One region of the Comamonas sp. UBA7528 genome, then DNA from elsewhere that is predicted to be linked to it. Evidence: predicted binding sites of a transcription regulator. Region 1 holds the regulator's gene; each other region holds the start of a gene.
What was found. Region 1 encodes FNR, which switches genes on or off when oxygen is low (the NO sensors DNR and NnrR bind a similar motif). Its sites were predicted from a motif close to TTGATNNNNATCAA; they were not measured.
Positions count from the first base shown of each region.

Region 2: a site for FNR is predicted at 5,062-5,075, ahead of B3349_RS02675 (universal stress protein). Genes of this name have one in related genera too.
Region 3: a site for FNR is predicted at 4,290-4,303, ahead of B3349_RS13645 (COX15/CtaA family protein). Genes of this name have one in related genera too.

Region 1 is NZ_DLMU01000001.1:269,830-277,498, forward strand. Features, by position in the region: gene B3349_RS01235 (sensor domain-containing protein) at 1-1,929, opposite strand, end outside; gene B3349_RS01240 (cyclic di-GMP phosphodiesterase) at 1,926-3,251, opposite strand; gene B3349_RS01245 (sulfite exporter TauE/SafE family protein) at 3,415-4,143, opposite strand; gene hemN (oxygen-independent coproporphyrinogen III oxidase) at 4,147-5,529, opposite strand; gene B3349_RS01255 (fumarate/nitrate reduction transcriptional regulator Fnr) at 5,737-6,459, shown strand; gene B3349_RS01260 (hypothetical protein) at 6,528-6,788, opposite strand; gene B3349_RS01265 (DUF349 domain-containing protein) at 6,963-7,669, opposite strand, start outside.
Region 2 is NZ_DLMU01000002.1:177,460-185,128, reverse strand. Features, by position in the region: gene ccoP (cytochrome-c oxidase, cbb3-type subunit III) at 1-128, opposite strand, end outside; gene B3349_RS02700 (cbb3-type cytochrome oxidase subunit 3) at 155-292, opposite strand; gene ccoO (cytochrome-c oxidase, cbb3-type subunit II) at 305-928, opposite strand; gene ccoN (cytochrome-c oxidase, cbb3-type subunit I) at 944-2,383, opposite strand; gene ccoS (cbb3-type cytochrome oxidase assembly protein CcoS) at 2,447-2,584, opposite strand; gene B3349_RS02680 (heavy metal translocating P-type ATPase) at 2,584-5,028, opposite strand; gene B3349_RS02675 (universal stress protein) at 5,137-5,580, shown strand; gene B3349_RS02670 (enoyl-CoA hydratase/isomerase family protein) at 5,757-6,536, opposite strand; gene B3349_RS02665 (Bug family tripartite tricarboxylate transporter substrate binding protein) at 6,555-7,574, opposite strand; gene B3349_RS02660 (malonyl-CoA decarboxylase) at 7,590-7,669, opposite strand, start outside.
Region 3 is NZ_DLMU01000010.1:136,610-144,278, forward strand. Features, by position in the region: gene B3349_RS13620 (ABC transporter substrate-binding protein) at 1-550, opposite strand, end outside; gene B3349_RS13625 (histidine phosphatase family protein) at 1,041-1,682, shown strand; gene B3349_RS13630 (YbhB/YbcL family Raf kinase inhibitor-like protein) at 1,818-2,318, opposite strand; gene B3349_RS13635 (alpha/beta hydrolase) at 2,595-3,644, shown strand; gene B3349_RS13640 (YqaE/Pmp3 family membrane protein) at 3,741-3,932, shown strand; gene B3349_RS13645 (COX15/CtaA family protein) at 4,578-5,744, shown strand; gene cyoE (heme o synthase) at 5,741-6,646, shown strand; gene B3349_RS13655 (response regulator transcription factor) at 6,903-7,439, opposite strand; gene B3349_RS13660 (ATP-binding protein) at 7,408-7,669, opposite strand, start outside.

The DNA.
Region 1 (7,669 bases):
CTCCAGCGAGGAGACATTGACCGACACCTTCACGCCCAGGCCCTGCTTGACCCAGCGCACCGCTTCCTTGACCGCCTGCTCCAGCACCCAGGCGCCGAGCTTGACGATGTAGCCGGACTCCTCGGCCAGCGGAATGAACACCCCGGGCGAGACCACGCCCAGGCGTGCATCCGTCCAGCGCAGCAGCGCCTCGCAACCGACGATGCTGCCGGTGTGCATTTCGACCTGGGGCTGGTAGACCACGCGCAAGGCGTCGCGGTCCAGTGCCTGCCGCAGCGCGTGCTCCATCTGCACCCGGCCCAGCAGCCCGTTGGACATGGCCGGCTCGTAAAAGCCGAAGCTGCCCTTGCCGCTGGCCTTGACCCGGTACATGGCCGTGTCGGCCTGCTTGATCAGCTCATTGAGCGTGCGCCCATGCTCGGGGTACTGGGCCATGCCGATGCTGCATTGCACCGAAAAGCCCAGGCCGTCCAGCACGAACGGCTCGCGCATCGCATCCTGGATGCGCCGGGCAATCCGCTCGGAATGCTGCTTCTGGCACGCGTGCAGGTAGAGCACGAATTCGTCTCCGCCCAGGCGGCACAGCACATCCAGCGGCCGCAGGCAGGACTGCAGGCGCTGCGCCACCAGCTGCAGCACCCGGTCGCCGAACTGGTGGCCCAGGGAGTCGTTGATGATCTTGAAACGGTCCAGATCCAGGAACAGGATGGCGAACTCGGCCTGCGTGTCCTGGGTGATGGCCTGCTCCACATGCTGGCCCAGCATCAGGCGGTTGGGCAGGCCGGTCAGCGCATCGCTGAATGCCAGCTGTTCGATCTTCTGCTGCGCCGCCTGCTGCTGGGTCAGGTCCCGGATGAAGCCCACGCTTTGCTGCACCTGCCCGCGCTCGTCGCGTGAAACCACCCAGGACAGGCGCACGGCACACAGGCTGCCGTCCACGCGCTGCAGCTGGCGGTTGCCTTCCCAGTGCCCGACCTCTTTCCATTCCTGCGCCACCGCGTCCAGCCATTCCGGCTCGGTCTGCGCAAACAGCGTGCTGGCCTGCGCACCGGGGGACAGGGCTGCACCCAGCATGCCGTCGCAGGCCGGATTGGTCTGGAGAACGGCCCCCTGCGCATCAGCGATGAAGATGGCGTCCAGGCTGCTTTCAAACACTTGGGCGGCCACCCGCAGGCCGCTTTGGACTTCCATCTCCCTGGAGATGTCGCGGAACGAAAAAATACGCCCCACGGCCATGCCGTGGCGCAGCAGCGGGACCGAGCGGCGTTCCACCACGCGCCGGTCCGCCAGATTCAGAATATCGGCGGTGTGCACCAGGGGGTCCTGGCCCAATGCCTGCAGCTGCTGGTCGTACAGGGCCGGCGACAGCACCTGGTCCCGCATCCAGGCCATGATGGCCGCATCATTGCGCTGCAGCAGCAGCGCAGCCGGCATGGCCCAGATCTCGGCCAGCTTCTGGTTGAAGGCGCGGATCGCGCCATCGGCCGAGCACACCAGCACGCCATCGGCCGCCGAATCCAGGGTGGCGCGCAGCTCGGCCAGCAGGCTCTCCAGCTCGCGCTCGTTGTGCTCCTGCTCGCTGCGATCCAGCAAGGTCCACAGCAGCCAGTTCCCACCCTGGGGGTCTTCGACTTCACGGATGCGCTGCTCCACCGGGATGGCCCTGCCGCTGGCATGCAGCACCTGGGTGTGGGTCACCTGCCCCCAGCTGACTTCCGCAGCATCGTTCCAGCGGTACATGTCCTGCGGCGCCGCCGCCAGATCACGCACGTGCCAGCCTTGCAGGCGCGAACCCGTCAGGCCCACCAGACGCTGCGCCGCCGAATTGGAATACGCCACGGTCAGGCTGTGGGGATCCACCAGCCACACCGCCTCCGTCATCCACTCAAACGCCTGGCACCATGCCTGCAAATGGGTGGACTGGTTCATGCCTCCCCTCCCACGGCAGACATCAGCGGCACGGCGCGCTCAAAGAAGTAGCAGACGCGCTGGCGCGGCGACAGATAGTCCAGCACCTCGCGCGGCAGCTGCGCAGGACGCAGGCTGCGCTTGATGACCACGCCGCGCAGCTCCGACAGCTCCACGGGCTCGGCCTTGGTCCGGTCCACGTCCGGGTTGTAGAGCAGCACCGCAGGTTTCAGCGGCTGGTCGCTGCGCACGGAGGCCACCAGGCCAAACCGTTCATCGCTCAGCTGCACCACCGAGCCCGGGGGATACACCCCCATCACACGCACAAAGAGTTCCACCAGCTCGCGCGTGAAGCCGCCGCGGCGGCGCCCAAACAGGTCCGACAGCGCTTCGTGCGGCGTCAGCGCCACCGCATGCGCCAGCGGATTGCACAGCTTGTCGTAGCAATTGGTCAGCGCCAGGATCTGGCCTTCGATGGTCAGGTCCTCCTCCACCAGATGGAGCGGAAAGCCGGTGCCGTCCGTCGCCTCGTGGTGCTGCGCAATCGCCGTCAGGGCGGCGGGCGACAGCCCCATGCGCTGGCCATAGGCCACCGAAGCGCCCACATGGTCTTCGTATGCGGCCTTCTGCTCCGGTGTGAAGCTGGGCAGCAGTTCGGTGCAGCGGGGATCGATATCTCTTTTGCCCACATCGTGCAGCAAGGCGGCCAGGCCCAGGTCCATGAGCCGCGCCGAATTGAGCCCATGGGACTTGCCCAGCAGCAGCGAGAGCACGGTGACATTGATGGGGTGGGCGCCTTGCTGTTCGCCCACGCTCTCGGACAGCAGGCGGATGGCTGTCTGCGAGGCATCCAGCAGCTCGGCGATATACCCGGCCACCAGGCTCGAGCTGGCGCGCATCGCGTCCTGCGGGTCGTTGACCAGCCGCGACACGACTTCGCGGTAGCTGTGGGTGGCTGCCGAGAAACGCTGGTCGCAGGTTTTCAGCGCGGCCACTTCGCTCGACGCCGTGGCCGACACATCGCGTGCCGCCAGTGTCGGGATGTGCAGCCCGGACGAGCCGATGGTGGCAGGCCGTGCCGGCTGTGGCGGCGCGGCCTCAGCTGGGGGCACCTCTTCCTCCTCATTTGTAAGAGGAGGTAAAAAAGTCAAAACACTGGGATCAGATTTTGCAGGAATGCAACGAATCTCATCCAAACCCAGTGACTGCAGCACGTCAATCTGTTCCTGGCTGGTCACTCGAAAGCTGCTCACTGGAAATGGATGGCGCAACCAGCCAATGTCCAATTGGACATACATACCTATGCAGATGTCCCGAACGTCAATTAAAAGGGAGTGCGTCACGTTGTTTGGGCTGCAGCACGCCAGCAAGCCAGTCGATCCAAACCGCTCATTATGACGACTGCCTGGGACAAATAAGTACTTACATAAAGGGGTTGTGCAAGCGACGCCGCTGTGCTTCAGCAAGCAACAGCATATTGCACCATGTCACCATCCCATGTCAGCCTCAGCGGCACCACTGTGACGGCACATGCACCATGTCCATCCACAGCGCCCACAGCGAGACGCCCGCCAGCAGGGCGCCAGCGGTGCGCAGCCCCCAGGCTTCGCGCCACTGCTGCAGGCGGCTAATGCGCCGCCACAGCCAGGGACCCAGGGCCAGCCACAGGCCCCCACCGACCCCGAATGCCACCATGGATGCAGCGCCCTGCCACACGCCACCGGCCAGGGCTGCCACCATGACAGCGGAATAGAGCAGACCGCAGGGCAGGAAAGCCCACAGGCTACCGGCCACCCAGGTTCCACCCGGCCCGCGCACACCGTGCTGCACCTTGCCCCAGAGCTTGCGCCCGCCGGATTCCACCCACTGCGGCTGGCGGGCCTGCAGCAGCAGCATCAGGCCCCATGCCAATGCCGCCAGGTGCAGCAGCACCCACAGCGGATGCAAGGCGGAGGTACGGTCGGAGAACCAGGCCACCGTCTCCATGGCATAGGCCGCCACGCCACCCAGCGCGGCATAGCCCATCAGGCGACCGGCGTGAAAGCCCAGCCAGCGCCCGGCATTGGCAGCCTCCATCGGCTGGGCCGAAGCCCCTTCTTGCTGGATGGATACCACCCGCCCGCCGGTGCGCAACGGCGAGACGATGGCCGCACAGGGTGCGGCGCACATCGCAAGACAATGGGGCCCACCCACGAGCCCCATGAAAAAAGCGGTTCCAAGCAACGACAGCCACATGGGCTAGATGATCCTGGAAAAACGCGCCCGGTTCTTGCCCGCCTGCAAATGCCGGTCAAACGTCATGGCCACGCCGCGCACAAAGAACCAGCCCATGGGCGTGACCTTGATGCCGTCGTCATCGATCACCACCAGGCCCTGCTTCTGCTGCTGGGCCAGCATTTCCAGTTCGCCCGCGAAGTACTGCTGGAAGTCCAGCAGCCACGACTGGCTCATGGGCTCGAACAGCACTTCCCCCTGGCACATCAGCGACATGATGACGGCGCGCCGCACCAGGTCATCCCGCCCCAGCGCCAGGCCCCGCACCACCGGCAGCCGGCCCTGATCGAGGAAGTCGTAATACTCTTCCAGGGTCTTGGCGTTCTGGCTGTAGGTCGCACCCACGCGGCCGATGGCGGACACACCCAGCGCAATCAGGTCGCAGTCCGGCTGTGTGCTGTAGCCCTGGAAGTTGCGGTGCAGCCGTCCTTGCCGCTTGGCAATGGCCAGTGCGTCTTCCGGCAGGGCAAAGTGGTCCATGCCCACATACACATAGCCGGCCTGCATGAAGGCATCGATGGAGCCCGAGAGCATGGACAGCTTGTCCGAAGCCTCCGGCAGATCTTCGATGGCAATGCGGCGCTGCGGCTTGAAGCGCTCCGGCAAATGCGCATAGGCATACAGCGCGATCCGGTCCGGCCGCAGCTGGCACACCTGTTCCAAGGTGCGCGCAAACGATGCGGCGGTCTGCCTGGGCAGGCCATAGATCAGGTCCACGTTGACCGAATGGAAACCCAGTTCGCGCGCTGCCTGCACCAGATCGAACACCTGCTCGGCCGGTTGTTCGCGGTGCACCGCCTTCTGTACATCGGGATCGAAATCCTGCACCCCGAAACTCAGGCGATTGAATCCCAGTTGCGCCAGATGGGCCAGGCGTTCGCGGGTGACCGTGCGGGGATCGACCTCGATGGAATACTCGCCCACCGCTTCAAAAGCGAAGTTCGCGCGCAACATGTCCATCAGCCGGGTCAGCTCGGCATCCGACAGAAAGGTCGGCGAGCCGCCACCCAGATGCAACTGGCTGACTGCCTGTCCCTTGCCACAGTGCGCCACCTGCAGAGCGACCTCTTTTTCCAGGTACTCCAGGTAGGTCACCGCACGTTCATGGTGCTTGGTGATGATCTTGTTGCACGCGCAGTAGTAGCACAAGGCCTCACAAAAAGGCACATGCACATACAGTGACATGGGAAGCGCCTTGGCCGCAGAATGGTGCTTACGCTGTTCCAGCGCCAACACATAATCATCCTGACCAAATGCTTCAATAAAGCGATCTGCGGTGGGATAAGAGGTATAACGGGGCCCAGGCACGTCGTACCGACGCAAAAGCTCCGGCGTTACTGCTGTCATTGAATATTCCTTAGGTGCTGCCCAGCACTGTGCCGCACCCCGGGAAAATCAGCCTTGATGCAAATCAAGACATTCAAATACCATTCCTGAGACAATTGATTCATATCATTCGCACAACTGAGCACCCCCTCTCTCGCCTCCCAGCCCGATAACCTTTCAGCGTTACGTCCAATGGCCCGTTCAGCGGGAGCCCAAGGCGTCAGTGCCATGACACCACCCCCTATCAAAGTCACCTGCTCCAACTGCAATCTGCGCGAACTGTGCATGCCCACAGGCTTGAATGAGCAGCAGTTGCACCGTATTGACGATATTGTGGCCACGCGTCGCAAAATCAAACGGGGCAGCACCTTGTTCCGAAATGGCGAAGACTTCACGGCGCTCTATGCCATCCGCACCGGGTTCTTCAAGACCTGCGTGGCCACGGAAGATGGCCGTGACCAGGTGACAGGTTTTCAGATGGCGGGCGAGATCATTGGCCTGGACGGGATCGTGCACGACCACCACACCTGCGATGCCGTGGCGCTGGAAGACGCGGAAGTCTGCGTGATGCCGTTCGACCGCCTGGAAGAGCTTTCGCGCGAAGTGACTGCCCTGCAGTCGCATGTGCACAAGGTGATGAGCCGCGAGATCGTGCGCGAGCACGGCGTGATGCTGCTGCTGGGCAGCATGCGCGCCGAGGAGCGCCTGGCCGCCTTCGTGTTGAACCTGGTGCAGCGCCTGCACACCCGGGGCTTCTCGTCTTCCGAGCTGGTGCTGCGCATGACGCGCGAGGAGATCGGCAGCTACCTGGGCCTGAAGTTGGAGACGGTCAGCCGCACCTTCTCGAAGTTTGTCGAGGAAGGTCTGGTCGAAGTGAAGCAGCGCCATGTGCGCATCCTGGACACCGAAGGCCTCAAGCGCATCGTCAACAGCCAGCACGCGTGCGAATAAGCGCCTTCCGCCCCATGCAAAAAGCCTCCGTCCGGAGGCTTTTTTCATTGCCGGGTGATGCCCCCGGCTCACAGCGACGGAACGCGGGCCTGCGGGCCATTGAGCTCCTGCGGGGACAGCGCCAGCAGGCTGGTCATGGCCGATGCCATCATGATGATGGCCCAGAACACAAAGAAGGCCACCGTGCACACGCCCAGGCGCGACACCTCGATGTAGGCCGACAGCCACTGCATTTCCAGCGGGTCGACCACGGCAAACACCAGCATCTCCATCACCCCGGCGGCCAGAAAGGCCGGCCAGGCAATCCACATCCAGCGACGCAGCAGCATGGGTCTCTCCTTGTTGTGGCGGGCAGATGCCCCATTGTGCGAGCCTCTTTCTGCCGCGTCACTGCCTTCGGCGTCCCCATAAACCCTGAAATGGCATGAAAAAAGCCAGCCGTTCGGCTGGCTTTTTGCGGTTGCAGCGCAGGACCCTGCATCCTGGCGCTGCTGGCGCCTGCCTTACTTGCTGCCGCGCAGCAAAGCCTTGAGCGCGCTTTGCAGGCGCTGGGCCGCACTGTCGCTGCGCTCCGCAGCCAGCACCGCCGCCACATCCTGCTCCCAGGTGGTGCGCGGGTCCGTGGCCTTGCGGTTGGTCAGCAGCTGCAGCTGCAGTGCACGGCGTGCGGACAGCTGGTCGGCCGGGGTGGGCACGTCAGCGGCCATTTCCAGGCGCAGCAGCGATTCGGTCGCCTCGCCCTTGGCGGCAGCGCCCACGGCGGCATGCCAGCTGTTGCGGGAGGCATTGCTCAGCTTGCCCAGTTCCTGCGCGGGCGGCACCAGGGCCGCGTCGCGCTTGGACCAGGCGTCCATCAGCTGGGTCAGGGCTTCGCCATGGGCCTGGGCCGTCAGCTTGCGCAGCGCAGACTGGGCGTGTTCCTGGGCTTCACGCTGGGCGCGGAAAGCCGCATCACCCAGGCGCGGGCCACGGGCCGTGCGCTCGAAACGGTCACCCCGGTCACCCCGGTCTTGGCGGGGGCCGGGCTTGCGGCCGGCTGCCGCCGCGGCCGGGGCTTCCTTGCGCATGCCGGGGCGGTCATCGCCACGCACCGCCTTCACCGGGCGGTCGGCCGCCACAGGGGCCGCTGGTGCTGCCGCAGTGGCCGGCTGCCCGGCTTCGGCCGCAGGGGCGGCACGCAGGGCGTCTTCCAGCGCCGTCAGGGCTGCAC
Region 2 (7,669 bases), on a different contig from region 1:
GTGTTGTCTTCGTCCGACACCACCTTCTTACGGGCCGTGACAAACAGCAGGATCAGGCAGGCCAGGATGCCCACCATGGTGATGCCTGAGACGTATACCGACCAGAAATTGTTTACGAAATCGCTCATGGGATGTTCTCGTTCTGGTGGAGAAATCAGTCTTGATCAAATGGCAGCATGGCCGCCTCTTCGAATCGGGTCTGGTTGCGGCGGGCATAAGCCCACCACCAGATGCCCACGAAACACGCCAGCGATGCCAGCGTGGCCACGATGCGCATGGTGGTGATATCCATGACCCTCTCCCCTTACTTCAGTGCGGTGCCCAGACCTTGCAGATAGGCGATCACAGCCTCCATCTCGGTCTTGCCCTTGACTTGTTCCTCGGCACCAGCGATTTCCTCGTCGGTGTATGGCACGCCCACCGTGCGCAGTGCGCTCATGCGCTGTGCCACCACGGTATGGTCCACCGCGCTGGTGGCCAGCCACGAGTACGCAGGCATGTTGGACTCGGGCACCACGTCACGCGGGTTGTTCAAGTGGATGCGATGCCATTCATCGCTGTACTTGCCGCCCACGCGGTGCAGGTCGGGACCGGTACGCTTGGAGCCCCACTGGAAGGGGTGGTCGTACACGAACTCGCCTGCCACCGAGTAGTGGCCGTAGCGCATGGTTTCAGCGCGGAAGGGACGGATCATCTGCGAGTGGCAGTTGTAGCAACCTTCGCGCAGATAGACGTCACGGCCCATCAGTTGCAGCGGCGCGTAAGGCTTGACACCTTGCACGGCTTCCGTCGTGGACTTCTGGAAGAACAGCGGCACGATTTCCACCAGGCCACCCACCGCCACCACCAGCAGGATCAGGACGATCATGAGGAAGTTGCTGGTTTCCACCTTCTCGTGGGAAAAGCCCTTGTTATTAGATGCAGACATATTGGCTCCTCAAGATCAGGCGTGTGCGGGGTTCACGGCCACCACGGGCACCTTGACGGCACGGCCCGAGATCGCAGTCATCCAGACGTTCCATGCCATCACCAGCATGCCGGCCAGGTACAGCAGACCACCCACCACACGGATCACGTAGAAGGGATAGGTCGCCTTCACGCTTTCCACGAAGGTGTAGGTCAGGGTGCCGTCGGGATTGACAGCGCGCCACATCAGACCTTGCATCACACCGGCAATCCACATCGCAGCGATGTACAGCACGATGCCGATGGTGGCCATCCAGAAGTGCAGCTCGATGGCAGGCACGGAGTGCATCTTTTCGCGGCCGAACAGGCGCGGCACCAGGTAGTACAGCGAGCCCATGGTGATCAGACCCACCCAGCCCAGGGCACCGGAGTGCACGTGGCCCACGGTCCAGTCGGTGTAATGCGACAGGGCATTCACAGTCTTGATGGCCATCATCGGGCCTTCGAAGGTGGACATGCCGTAGAACGACAGGGACACGATCAGGAAGCGCAGGATGGGGTCGTCACGCAGCTTGTGCCAGGCGCCCGACAGGGTCATCACACCGTTGATCATGCCGCCCCAGCTGGGAGCCAGCAGGATCAGCGAGAACAGCATGCCCACGGACTGGGTCCAGTCAGGCAGCGCGGTGTAGTGCAGATGGTGAGGACCCGCCCACATGTAGGTGAAGATCAGGGCCCAGAAGTGCACGATCGACAGGCGATACGAGTACACGGGACGACCTGCCTGCTTGGGCACGAAGTAGTACATCATGCCCAGGAAACCTGCGGTCAGGAAGAAGCCCACGGCATTGTGACCGTACCACCATTGCACCATGGCGTCTTGCACACCGGCGTAAGCCGAGTAGCTCTTGAGCAGGCCGGCCGGGATGGCGGCGCTGTTCACGATGTGCAGCAGGGCCACGGCGATGATGAAGGCGCCGAAGAACCAGTTGGCCACATAGATGTGCTTGACCTTGCGAATGCCGATGGTGCCAAAGAACACCACGGCGTAGGCCACCCACACCACTGCGATCAGGATGTCGATGGGCCACTCCAGCTCGGCATATTCCTTGCCGGAGGTGTAGCCCAGCGGCAGCGTGATGGCGGCCAGCAGGATCACCAACTGCCAACCCCAGAAGGTGAAGGCTGCCAGTTTGGGCAGAAACAGCTTCGTGTGGCAGGTTCGCTGCACCACGTAGTAGCTGGTCGCGAACAGCGCACAGCCACCAAACGCAAAAATCACCGCATTGGTATGCAGTGGTCGCAAACGGCCGAAACTCAGCCAGGGAATACCGAAGTTGAGTTCGGGCCAGGCCAGCTGGGACGCGACAAGCACGCCCACTGCCATACCAACCACCCCCCATACCACGGCCATGATTGAAAACTGCCGAACAACTGTATCGTCGTAATGGACAGCATTAGTTTTTAGAGAATCCATCGGGTACCTCTTAATTAGCACTGAAAGTGTTCACCGTTTCGCGTTTTGGTGTGTTGACGATCATCAATCGTCACGAAGAATGCGCTCCCCTTCTTGCTCCACGCTCTCAAACTGACCGCGGTACACCGCCCACCACAGGGCCGCCAGAATCGCCAGCACCAGTGCCACCGAGAGAGGAATGAGTAAATACAGAATGTCCATCAACGGACTCCAAGAAGCGGGGGCGCAGCCGGCGCAGCCACAGCACGCTGTGCACTTTCAGCCACTGCATCCGAGGTATGCAAAACAGGTAATTGCCGGGTCAGGCGCGCCGCATTGAGCACCACCAGCAGCGAGCTCAGCGCCATGCCCAGCCCAGCCAGCCAGGCCGGCATCCAGCCCATCACCGCCAGGGGAATGCTCAGCGCGTTGTAGCCGGCGGCCCACAACAGGTTCTGGCGCACGATGCGCAGCGTCTTGCGCGCCAGCAGCGTGGTCTGGGCAATCAGGCCCAGGTCATCGCCCAGCACCACAAAATCCGAGCGGGACTGCGCCAGCGGCACGGAGCGGCCAAAGGCAAAGGACACATGGGCACCTGCCAGCACCGGGCCATCGTTCAGGCCGTCCCCCACCATGGCCACATGCCGGCCCTGGGCCTGCAACGCCCGCAGGGCATCCAGCTTGTCTTCCGGCGAGCACTCTCCTTGCACATGGGCAATGCCGGCGGCGCGTGCCATCTGCTGCACGGCCGCATCGCGGTCGCCGGAAAGCAGGTGGATCTCCATGCCAGCCTGCGCCAGCGCGGTCACAGTGGCCTGCGCTTCAGGGCGCAGACCTTCGCTCAACTCCACAAAACCCCAGGGCTGCAGGGCAGCGTCCCCCTGCTCTGCGGCCAGATACACGCACTGGCGGCCATCCTGGGGCTGGCCCTGGCCTGCAAACGCCCAGGACCCCAGGCGCAGCGTATGCACCACGCCCTGCGGGTTCTGCAACCGCGCACGCATGCCTGCGCCGGCCACTTCCTGCGCCTCCAGCAAGGTCCAGCCCGGCGCATCCGCCGCCTGTTCGCGCGCCGCCTGCACCACGGCCCGCGACACCGGGTGCACCGACTGCGCGCCCACCAGGGCGGCCAGCGCCAGCACAGGTGCAGATGCCTGCCCGGCAGCGGGTTGGACCTGCAGCACGTGCATGCCGTCCTGCGTCAAGGTGCCGGTCTTGTCAAAGACCAGTGTATCGGCCTCGGCCAGGGTTTCCAGGGCCTGCAGATTGCGCACCAGCACCCCGTGGCGCGCCAGGCTGCCCGCTGCCGACAGCATGGCCACCGGCGTCGCCAGGGACAGTGCGCAGGGACAGGTCACGATCAGAATGGCCACCGCCACCATCATGGCGTGGCCCGGATCGCTGGGCCACCAGTACACGCCGGCGGCCAGTGCCGCCAGCATCACTACCACCAGGAACGGCTTGGCCACACGGTCCGCAAGCTGTGCCAGGCGCGGCTTCTGCGAGGCCGCGCTTTCCATCAGCTCCACGATCTGGGCAAAGCGGGTCTGCGCACCCACCATGTCAACCGCCACTTCGACCGGGCCACCCAGGTTGAAACTGCCGGCCGTCACCGTATCGCCCACCACCTTGCGCACGGCCGTGGACTCCCCGGTCAGCAGTGCTTCATCCGCATGGGTCTGGCCTTGCACCAGCTGCCCGTCGGCGGGGAAAGCCTCGCCAGCCAGCACCCGCACCACATCGCCGGCCTTCAGTCGGCGCACCGTCACGCGCTCCCAGCCGCCATCGGGCAGACGGCGCTCCACGCTGTCGGGCAGGCGGTTCATCACCGCTTCCAGCGCACCGGCCGTCTTGTCGCGCAGGCGCAGCTCCAGCCAGCGGCCGGACAGCAGGAAGAACACGAACATGGTCAGCGAGTCGTAATAGACCTCTTTGCCGAACGGCCCCGCCGGATCGAACGTGCCCATGGAGCTGACGACAAAGGTGATCAACATGCCCAGCGCCACCGGCAGGTCCATGCTGATGCTGCGCGTGCGCAGATCGCGCCACGCACTGCGAAAGAAAGGTCCGCAGGCAAACAGCACCACGGGAATCGAGATCACCCACGAAGCCCAGCGCAGCAGGGTTTCCATCTCCAAGGTCAGATCGCCCGGCTTGGCGTCATAGGCCGGCCATGCGTACATCATCACCTGCATCATGCAAAAGCCGGCCACCAGCCAGCGCCACAGCGCACGGCGGTTTTCGGCCTGGCGCAGCTCGCGCGCATGGGCGTCGCGCGCAGGCAACACCCCATAGCCCGCTTTCTGGATGGCGGCCATCCATTGCGAAGGGCGTACCAGAGAGGGGTTCCACTGCACCTTCGCGCGGTGGGTGGAGCCGCTGACATCGGCCCGTTGCACGCCAGGCACGGTGCGCAAGGCTTCCTCGATGGTCAGCGCGCAGGTGGCGCAGTGCATGCCGCCCAGCACCACGTTCGATTCCCAGAGGGGAACCTGCAGCGGATCGGCAACGTCGGCCTGCGCAGCGGGCGCACCTGCAGGGCGCCCGAACGAGCCCCACTCCAGCGGATCATCGAGCAGGGCGATGTTGCCGGGGACCTCCAGGCGGCCTGAATCAAGCACGGTCCGCTCCATTGCCTGCGATGGATTCAGGGTTTCGTGGGACATGGTTCAAGCGTAATGGGCGCGATGATAAGCGTATTGATGTGCATCAAGACCACCCTTGGCGATCGCTCTAAGCTTTGACCTGTCCACTTGCCATTAAGGAGATAACTCATGTACGAACGCATTTTGGTGGCCACCGACGGCTCCCCCCTTTCCGACAAAGCTGTCGCCAACGCCCTGTCGCTGGCCAAGCTCTGCGGTGCCTCGCTGGTGGCCTTGAAAGTGGTTCCCCGCTATCCGCGCAGCTATCTGGAAGGCGGTGTCACCGTGGACAACGCCGAAATCAAGCGCATCGAGGCGCAGTGGGCCGAGCAGGCGCAGGCCATGCTGGACAAGGTCAAGGCCGAAGGCAAAGCCGTGGGCGTGACGGTCAAGACCAGCATTGCCAAGTCCGACCTCGTGGCCGAAGCCATCATGTCGGCAGCCACCAAGCAAAAAGCCGACCTGATCGTGATGGCCTCGCACGGCCGCAAGGGCCTCAAGCGCCTGCTGCTGGGCAGCGAAACGCAGCATGTTCTCACGCACTCGCAGATCCCCGTGCTGGTGCTGCGCTAAGGCGCAGACCCCTGCTGGGTCGCTAATGCGGTCTTAATGTGACAAAGGGGCCGCATGCGGCCCCTTTGGTGCTTGTTTATTGCCTGCTTCGTGCTGGTTGTTCGGTGCTTGCTTTGCGGCAGCGGCAGGCCGCAGCGATGCCACCACATCCTCTGCACAACGTGCACCACACCCGGTCAGAACTGCGGTTTGCGCTTTTCCAGAAAGGCGTGAATACCTTCGCGGTGTTCCGCATCATCGGCATAGGCATAGGGCTGCACCACCGCCGGTACCCCGCCCTGGGCAAGGCTGCGCATCGCCTGCTTGTTCAGGCGCGCCGCCAGTGGCGACAAGGCCGCCACCTTCTCGGCCGTTGCCTGCACCACGGCGTCCAGCTGCTCCGCAGCCACCACCGGCCCCAGAAAACCGTGCTGCGCCATCTCGGCGGCAGAAAACACGGCCGCTTCCAGCAGCATGCGGCGCGCCACCATGCTGCCCACTTCCCGCCCCACCAGCTCCAGTTCGCGGGGCGCCATTGGAAAGCCCAGCCTGGCAATCGGTGCGCCGAATTTGGCGTCCTCGGTCGCCACGCGCAGATCGCAGCAGCTGGAGATTTCCACCCCAGCGCCCATGCAGGCGCCGCGGATCGCGGCCACCACCGGCACCGGGCAGTCCAGCAAGGCCTGCAGCCCACCCCAGACTTCGCCTTCGTGGAAATGCGTCAGCTGCGCCTCGTCAAAGCGAAAGCCCGGGTACTCGGCGATATCGCCGCCGGCGCAAAAAGCCGCGCCCTCCCCTTGCACCACCAGGCAGCGCACATCGCTGCGGGCATTCACGGCCTGCAGGGTCTCGCGCAGTGCCACCCACATGGCGCGCGACATGGCATTGAGCTTGCCCGGGTGGTCGATGCCCACACGCCAGATGCCGGCATGCTGCGGCTGCGCGCTCCAGGGGCGCAGCGTGATCTGTCCTGTCATGGTGGTACTTTCGGTATCTCAGGGCCGCGCCGCAGCGCCAGTCTCGCGCACAATGCGCGCCCAATGCTTCATCTCATCCTGGAGAAACTGTTTGAACTCCGGGCCGTACAGCCCCGGCCAGGTGGCCCCCATGGCCCGCCACTCCTTCTGCACCGCGGGCGCCACCGCCATGCTGCGGAACACCTCGATAGCCCGCGCCTGCACGGATGCCGGAGTGGCCCTGGGGGCAAAAATGCCGTACCAGGGCATGGACTGGAAATCGTCCAGGCCCAGTTCGTGGGCCGTGGGCACATCGGGCAGCAGCGGCGAACGCTGCGGGCCGGTGACAAACACCGCCCGCAGCCGGTCCGCCTGCAGGTGCGGCAGAGCCGACGCCAGGCCGTCCAGCATCAGCTCCACATTGCCTTGCGCCACATCCAGCATGGCAGGCCCCGAGCCCTTGTAGGGCACATGCTCGAGCAAGGCACCGGTCTCGAGCTTGAACCATTCACCGGCCACATGGTTGGAGGTACCAATGCCGGCCGACGCATAGCGATAGCGCTGGGGCTTGCGCCGCAGCTCGGCCAGCAGCTCGGGCCAGGTGCGCACATTGAGCCGGCGCGGACTGACCAGCAGCACCAGCGGCATCTGGGCCACCAGCGCCAGCGGCGCGAAATCCTCGTACAGATCCACGTCCAGCTGCAACTGCACGGCGCGGGAGGCCAGCATGCTGACGCCGCCCATCAGCAGGTGCGAACCATCGGCCGGGGCTTTGGCCACGTAGGTGGCGCCGGCCGTGCCGCCGCCGCCGCCACGGTATTCCAGGCGCATGGGCTGGCCCGTCTCCCGGGCAAACTGGCGCGCCATGGTCTTGCCCAGCAGAGAAGAATTGCCGCCGGCCGGAAATGGCACGGTCAGCTCCACCTCCTGCTGCGGCCAGCGGCCCACAGCAGGCGGCAGCGGCGCGGTTTTTTGCGCCCACGCCGGGGCGACGGTACCGATGCCTGCGGCGCCCAGTGCTCCCAGCAGCTGTCGACGCAGGCGATCTAGCTCAGGCATGCATCCACCCCATCGTCATTTACCCTTGCACAGAGATTCCATCTCGGCCGACACCGGCAGCTTGCCCTGGGCCAGCAGGGCGCGGTGCTTGTCCA
Region 3 (7,669 bases), on a different contig from region 1:
TGGCACCGTTTTCGGTCTTGCTGGTGGCATCCTGCGTATCGACAGCGCCGTTGTCCTTGGACCACTTCTCGCTCATGATGAACAGATTGGTCAGATTGTTCGGGAAGATCAGGTTCGGGCCCTTGGTCTTCACGTGCACCGTCAGGTCGTCCACGGCCTTGATGTCTTCGACCGAAGCCAGCAGCGACTTCACCTGTGCATTCGGACCCCGGGCACGGTTCAGCGAGAACACCACATCCTTGGCGGTGAACGGCGTGCCGTCATGGAACTTCACGTTCGGGCGCAGCTTGAACTCCCACACGCTGGGATCGCTGGTCATCTTCCACGACAGGGCCAGCGTGGGCTCCAGCTTGCCGTCGGCGCTGCGGTTCACCAGGGTTTCGTACATCTGGTGCATCAGCACGAAGTTGGTGCCGGTGTTGAACACATGGGGGTCCAGCGTGGTCACGTCGGCCGAACGGGCCCAGCGCACGGTGTCCGCTTGGGCCAGGCCCACCGAAGTCAACAGGCCAGCGGCCAGCAGGGCAGAGCCCAGGGTCTTCAAGGTCATGGAAGTCTCCGAGAAAGGTCAGTGCCCGCAACGGGCAGTCGAGAGGGAATGCAGCCGGCAGCAAGATGCGTACCCGGCCAGCGCAACATATAACCAGAATGATGTTATATCTTGTTTTTTATTCGAATTAGTAGTTAGCTTTTGGGAGTTTCCCTAGGCCGCTGCACGCTTTTTTATTTGTAGCAGGCTTGGCTGCCGCGCCGTCCGTGCAAGCTGACCACCGGCTGACAGCATCGCAGGCCACGAAGGCTGACAGCGCAGCCACAGATGTCAGACAAGGCTAGCGGAAAGGTGCACATACGGGCTATTTCCCTACACGGCGATCGCTCATGCAGTGCAGCAAAACCGCGACCGCAGCCCCCCTGGCGCTTTTGCGTGACAATGGTTTGACAGGCCCCATGGGCCAAACGCCGGGCCACCCTTGCGGGTGCGCACCGATCCTTGGTTTTCCCGCCTCGGCGCAGCCTGCTGTGTGCCAGGGCTTTTCCGCATGCAAGCCACCCGCATCATTGCCATCCGCCACGGCGAAACCGCCTGGAACGTGGACGCCCGCATCCAGGGTCACCTGGACATTCCGCTCAACGACATCGGCCTGTGGCAGGCGGCACGCGCCGGCGAGGCACTGGCGGGCGAACGGCTGGACGCCATCTACAGCAGCGACCTGACCCGCGCCCAGACCACCGCCCAGGCCGTGGCCGGCACCACCGGTGCTCCCCTGGTGCTGGACAGCGGTCTGCGCGAACGCTGCTTCGGCAGCTTCGAAGGCCGCACCTTCAAGGAAATCGAGGCCGAGCAACCCGAGCAGGCGCTGCGCTGGCGCAAGCGCGACCCGGACTTTGTGCCCGATGGCGGGGGCGAATCGCTGGCCATGCTGAAAAGCCGCATCCAGCACACGGTGGAACGGCTGGCCGCTCAGCACACCGGTGGCCAGATTGCCCTGGTGGCGCACGGCGGCGTGATGGACGTGCTCTACCGTCTGGCCACCCACCAGGACCTGCAGGCCCCGCGCACCTGGGAGCTCGGCAACGCTGCCATCAACCGCCTGCTGTGGACACCAGGCGGCCTGAACCTGGTGGGCTGGGGCGATGTCTCCCACCTGGCCGACAGCGCCCGCGACGAAGTCTTCAGCTGAACGCGAGCGCCCGCCACCCGGTGTGCGCCACGCTCCCGCAGCCTGATCTCCCCACCCCAAAAAACAGCCGGACTGGATCCACCAGCCCGGCTGTCTGCCATGGGCCGCCCGGTGCAGGGCGGCTGAACCGATCCCTTACGCCGGACGGGCGTAGGTCGAGGTGAACGACGCCTTGCCGATGGTGGTGGCATTGACCATGAAACCGGTTAGTGCGGCCGTGGCGTCGTCCGGGATGTCCAGCCTGGGCACCGACAGCGCATGCACCGTAAAGATGTAGCGGTGCGGTTTGTCACCGGGCGGGGGGCACATGCCGCCCCAGGCAAAGGCACCATAGTCGTTGCGCATCTGGCGCGCGCCAGCGGGCAAGGTCCGGCTGCCCTTGGCGCCGGCATTGGCCGACAGTTCGCTGGTGCCTGCCGGCAGGTCCACCACCAGCCAGTGCCACCAGCCGCTGCCGGTGGGTGCGTCCGGGTCGTACACGGTCACGGCAAAGCTCTGGGCGTCGGCCGGGGCACCGGTCCACTGCAGCACGGGCGATTCGTTGCGACCGCCGCAGCCGAACACATCGGCCTCGAAGTGGGCGGGCACGCTGCCGCCAGCGGGAATATCGGGGCTGCTCAGGGTGAAAGTGGTCATGGTTGGGAACTCCTCATCACAAGCGCCTGAGTATGCCCGCCCGGGCCGCGGCGTCCAACCGTCTGGGCGACCGGTCTGGGCAGCGCCGCCATCGCTGGCATGGCTGCTGGCGCACACGGCATGCCAAGGTGCAAAGGCGTGACGCCACGTTGCAGCCCCTTGTGCAGCGCCATCGCCGGACCACCATTATTGCGAATGAATATCAACTACACTCCAGCGGATGTACGGCATCTGCCGCCGTGCGCCCGTATTTCGCTCTTGCCGTGATCGCTTTCCATGTCTGAACTGCCTGCCTCCAGCCCGTATACCCCTTCCCGCCGTGACTGGCTCACCGGCGCCCTCGCCGCCCCGGCCCTGGCATTGGCGGGCTGTGCCACCCAGGCGGAATCGACAGCATCCATGGCTCCTTCGTCCAACGCGCAGCACTGGCAACCCTGGTCCATGCCGGGGGTGCGCAGCTTCGATCTGCCGGCTGCCCCGCTGCCGGGCAGCAATGCGGCACGCCTGCACCGCGTGCTGGTGTATGTCCCGCAAGGCACCGCACCGGCTGGTGGCTGGCCGGTGATCTATGTGCTGGACGGAAATCTGATGTTCCCCTTCATCGCCCAGCTGGTGCACAACCGCAGCGCGCGCGGACCGGAGATGCGCAGCGGTAGCGCCATCGTCGTGGGCCTGGGCCACGCACTGCCGGACCACAGCGGCGAGGTGCACGACCGCACCGCCCGCACCTACGACTACACCCTGCCGTACAACGGCGTCGGCCCCGACAGCCAGGGCCGCGCCCAGGGCGGGGCCGATGTGTTCCTGGACTTCATCGCCCAGCAGCTGCAACCGCTGCTGCGCGGCGCCCTGCCCCTCCATCCCCAGCGGCAGACCCTGGTCGGCCATTCCTATGGCGGACTGTGCACGCTGCACGCCCTGTTCACGCGCCCCGGCATGTTCCAGCGCCACGTGGCGGCCAGCCCCTCGCTGTGGTGGGGCGATGGGGTGGTGGTGCAGGAATGCCAGCGCTTCATTGCGCGCTACGGCCAGCAGGGCCAGGCGCTGCCCGGTGCCCTCAGCCTGCACCTGAGCCAGGGCAGCGAAGAGCTGGCCGGCCGCCGCCCTGCCAACCGCCCGGCCAATCCCGAGCGCGAAGCCGCCGCCCAGGCGGCACGTGCGCTGGGCCTGGGCAACACGGCCGATCTGCCTGCAGCCCTGGCAGCCGTGCGCGGTCTGGACTGCAGCTACCAGGTCTGGCCCGGCGCCAACCATGGCGGCACCCAGCTCTACGCCTGCATGCAGGCCGCGCAGGTGGGCACCGCCTGGGACACCGCCCAGGGATGACCTTGCGCCGGCAGCGCACCCTGCCGCTGCCGATAATGCACAGCGGTGGCCGCGCTCTGTGGCCGCCTTTGCCCTTCCGACCCAACTGAATACGCCATGCGACTGCTTTTGGCCCTGCTGCTGCCTTTCTCCGTGTTCTTCACCATCGGCCGTCCGTTTTCCGGCCTGCTGTGCCTGATCCTGCAGATCACGGTGATCGGCTGGATTCCTGCTGCCATCTGGGCCGTCTACGCGCTGAGCCAGTACAAGACCGACCAGAAGATCAAGGACGCGCTGGGCCAGCGCTGACCCTGGCGCTGCGCGCACGCGCAACTGCGGAGCATCCTGCGACGGAGCTGGTGGCGGCTGGAGCACCAGGCCACCGCCCGGTATGCGGCCTTCCTGCGACTGCAAAGTTTTTTTCAATCCCCGCATACCGCGTGGCGCTGTTCGCATCGCCCCAGGGATGGCGCGCCGCCCGGTTGAAAAGATTTTTTCAACCCATTTCCGGCAACCAGCTCCAGTAACCACCTCCGCACCGCCACGGCATGGGCCGCTGCGGCCTGGGTGCATGCGTCGGACCGCACCTTGCAGCCCATGTTTCGAGAGCGCCGCTGTGGACAGATTGTCCACGCCCACACCAAGCACCAATGCAGCCCGGTAAAATTGCGGCACATCAAACAACGCGCAGTTTTTTGGTGCCGCCGTGCCGTGGATGGCGCGGCTTTGCCGTGTCCGGGTTGCCACCACCTTCGTCCCAGAAGGTGCGGCCGTGGCGGGGTTGCCCCCAGCACACAGCCTGTCGGGCCCACGCCATGATGGGTGCATGCCACCTTTCTCTGCGACACCCAACCCGGCCCTCACCGGCCACCCTGGACCGCTGGCCGGCCAGGGCGAATTTCGTGCTGCAGGTCTGAACCACCTGCGGTTGTAGCTATCAGGCAAGGAGCATTGATGACCGAGCAGGCACTCTACGATCTGGCACCCGTGCTGGAGTTGATGCTGCTCGGCGCCCTCATCGCCCTGGTGCCGCTGCTGTGGGTCTGGCGCCGCAACCGGCACGCCGGTGCCCAGCGCCGCTGGCAGGCGCTGGCGGTGCTTACGCTGTTCCTCACGTTCGATCTGGTGCTGTTCGGCGCCTTCACCCGGCTGACCGACTCCGGCCTGGGCTGCCCCGACTGGCCCGGCTGCTACGGCAATGCCAGCCCGCTGGGCGCACACGCGGAAATCACCGCCGCCCAGACCGCCATGCCCACCGGCCCGGTCACCCATGGCAAGGCCTGGGTGGAAATGATCCACCGCTACCTGGCCACCGGCGTGGGTGTGCTGATCATTGCCCTCACCGTGCTGGCTTGGCGCCAGCACCTGCGCAGCCCGCTGCGCGGGGCCATGCACCCGGCCTGGGCCTCGTTCACGCTGTTCTGGGTCTGCCTGCAGGGCGCATTCGGCGCGCTGACGGTGACCATGAAGCTTTTTCCCGCCATCGTCACCCTGCACCTGCTGGGCGGCACGGTCTTGCTGATGCTGCTGTGCGTGCAGGCCGTGGCCCACCAGCAGTTCGGCAATGCCACCCCAGCCGCCCCGCTGCCGGCCGCCCTGCGCCACGGTGCCATGGCCTGCCTGGCCCTGGTGTTTCTGCAGGCGGCCCTGGGTGGCTGGGTAAGCACCAACTACGCCGTGCTGGCTTGCACCACCTTCCCGCAGTGCCAGGGCAGCTGGTGGCCGGCCATGGACTTCAGCCAGGCGTTCGAGCTGTGGCGCCCGCTGGGCCTGCAGGCCAATGGCAATCCCATCCACTTCGAGGCGCTGACCGCCATCCACTACGTCCACCGCCTGCTGGCCTACGCCGTGGTGGTGGCCCTGCTGACCTTCGCCTGGAAGCTGCGCCAGCAGCCGGCGCTGGCCGTGCAGCGCAAATGGCTGCTCGGCCTGCTGGCCCTGCAGGTGGCCACCGGCCTTTCGAACGTGGTGCTGGACTGGCCCCTGGTAGCCGCCGTGCTGCACACCGGCGGCGCCGCTGCCCTGGTGCTGGTGCTGACCTGGTCGCTGGCCGCCACCCGCACCGCCCCTTCTGTTTCTGTTTTGCATGCGCCCCAAGGCGCCCGGAGAGCTCGCGCATGAATGCCGAAGTCCTTACCTCCCCGTCGCGGTGGACCCAGTTCTACGCCCTGACCAAGCCCCGCGTGGTGCAGCTGATCGTGTTCTGCGCCTTCATCGGCATGGTGCTGGCCGTCCCCGGCCTGCCCACCGCCGCCCAGTGGGTGCACATGGCCGTGGCCTGCATCGGCATCTGGCTCGTGGCCGGCGCGGCCGCCGCCTTCAACTGCCTGGTGGAACGCCATATCGATGCGCGGATGAAGCGCACCAGCTGGCGCCCCACGGCCAAGGGTGAGCTCTCGCCGCAGCAGGCGCTGGCCTTCTCGGCCCTGCTGTGCACCGTGGGGGCAGCCATCCTGCTGGCCTTCACCAACACGCTGACCATGTGGCTGACATTGGCCACCTTCATTGGCTACGCGGTGATCTACACCGTGGTGCTCAAGCCCGCCACCCCCCAGAACATCGTGATCGGTGGCGCCTCCGGTGCCATGCCCCCGGTGCTGGGCTGGGCCGCCATGACCGGCGATGTGGGCCCCGAGGCGCTGATCCTGTTCCTGATCATCTTCCTGTGGACCCCGCCCCACTTCTGGGCCCTGGCGCTGTACCGCGTGGAAGACTACAAAAAGTCCGGCCTGCCCATGCTGCCCGTGACCCATGGCCCGCGCTACACCCAGCTGCAGATCCTGCTGTACACGCTGGTGCTGTTTGCCGGCTGCCTGCTGCCGGTGATCTTCGGCATGAGCGGTTGGCTCTACCTGGCCGTGGCCAGCGTGCTGTGCCTGGGCTTCAGCTGGTATGCGCTGCGCCTGTGGATGAACTATTCCGACGCGCTGGCACGCAAGACCTTCCGCTTCTCGCTGATCCACCTCAGCGGCGTGTTTGCCGCCCTGCTGATCGACCACTATCTGGTGGGCACGGTGTACTGACACACCGGATAAAGGATGGCGGCGGGCGCATGCGCACAGCGCGAAAGCCGCCGACCGACAGACACCCCAGCCCGCTGCATCCGCAGCGGGCTTTTTTGTGGGTCGCCAGCTTCAGTCTAGGTACCGGGGTGGTCAACGCGCAGGCAGGACGCTGTGCGGCAGATCGCCAACGCCTCCCGGCGCAGGCCGATCCACCGGGGCAGACCGGCATCGCCCCGGCGACGACCTGTGCACTGCGCAGCGCAGGCCCGCGGTCTCAGCTCACCCTGCGTTTTTCCAGCTTGCGTGCCAGGGTGCGACGGTGCATGCCCAGCCGGCGTGCGGCTTCGGAGATGTTGAAGTCCACCTCGGCCAGGGTCTCGTGGATATGCTCCCACTCCAGTGTCTTGATGCTGGTGGCACGCGCCGTCAGCTCCACCTCGGCATCGCCTTCCAGGCGGCCGAACGCGGCTTCGATGTCGTCGGTGTTGGACGGCTTGGCCAGGTAGTGGCAGGCACCCAGCTTCACGGCCTCGACGGCGGTGGCAATGCTGGCAAAGCCCGTCAGCACCACGATCAGCGCCTCGGGGTTGTGCTGGTGCAGCATCTGCACGCAGCTCAGGCCCGAGGCATTGCCCGCCAGCTTCAGGTCCATCACCGCATACTGCGGGCGGTGCACCTGCAGCAGCTCGGCCACCTCTTCCGCGCTGGAGGCCTGGATCACCTGGTAGCCACGCCGCTCGAACGAGCGCGCCAGCGTACGGGCGAAGGCAGCATCGTCTTCAACCAGCAGCAATTGGCGTGGGGTGTCCATGGTCGTTCTCCAGAGTGATGGATGCCAGCGGCAGGCGGATGCGCACCTCGGCGCCGCCGTGCATGCGGTTGCCGGCCTGCACGCTGCCGCCCAGGGAGCGCACCACGTTCACCACCAGGAACAGCCCCACGCCCCGGCCCGGACGGCCTTGCTTGGTGGACTGGTAGGGCTTGCCCAGGTTGGCCAGAATGGCCTCGGTGAAGCCGGGGCCCAGGTCGCGCACCACCAGT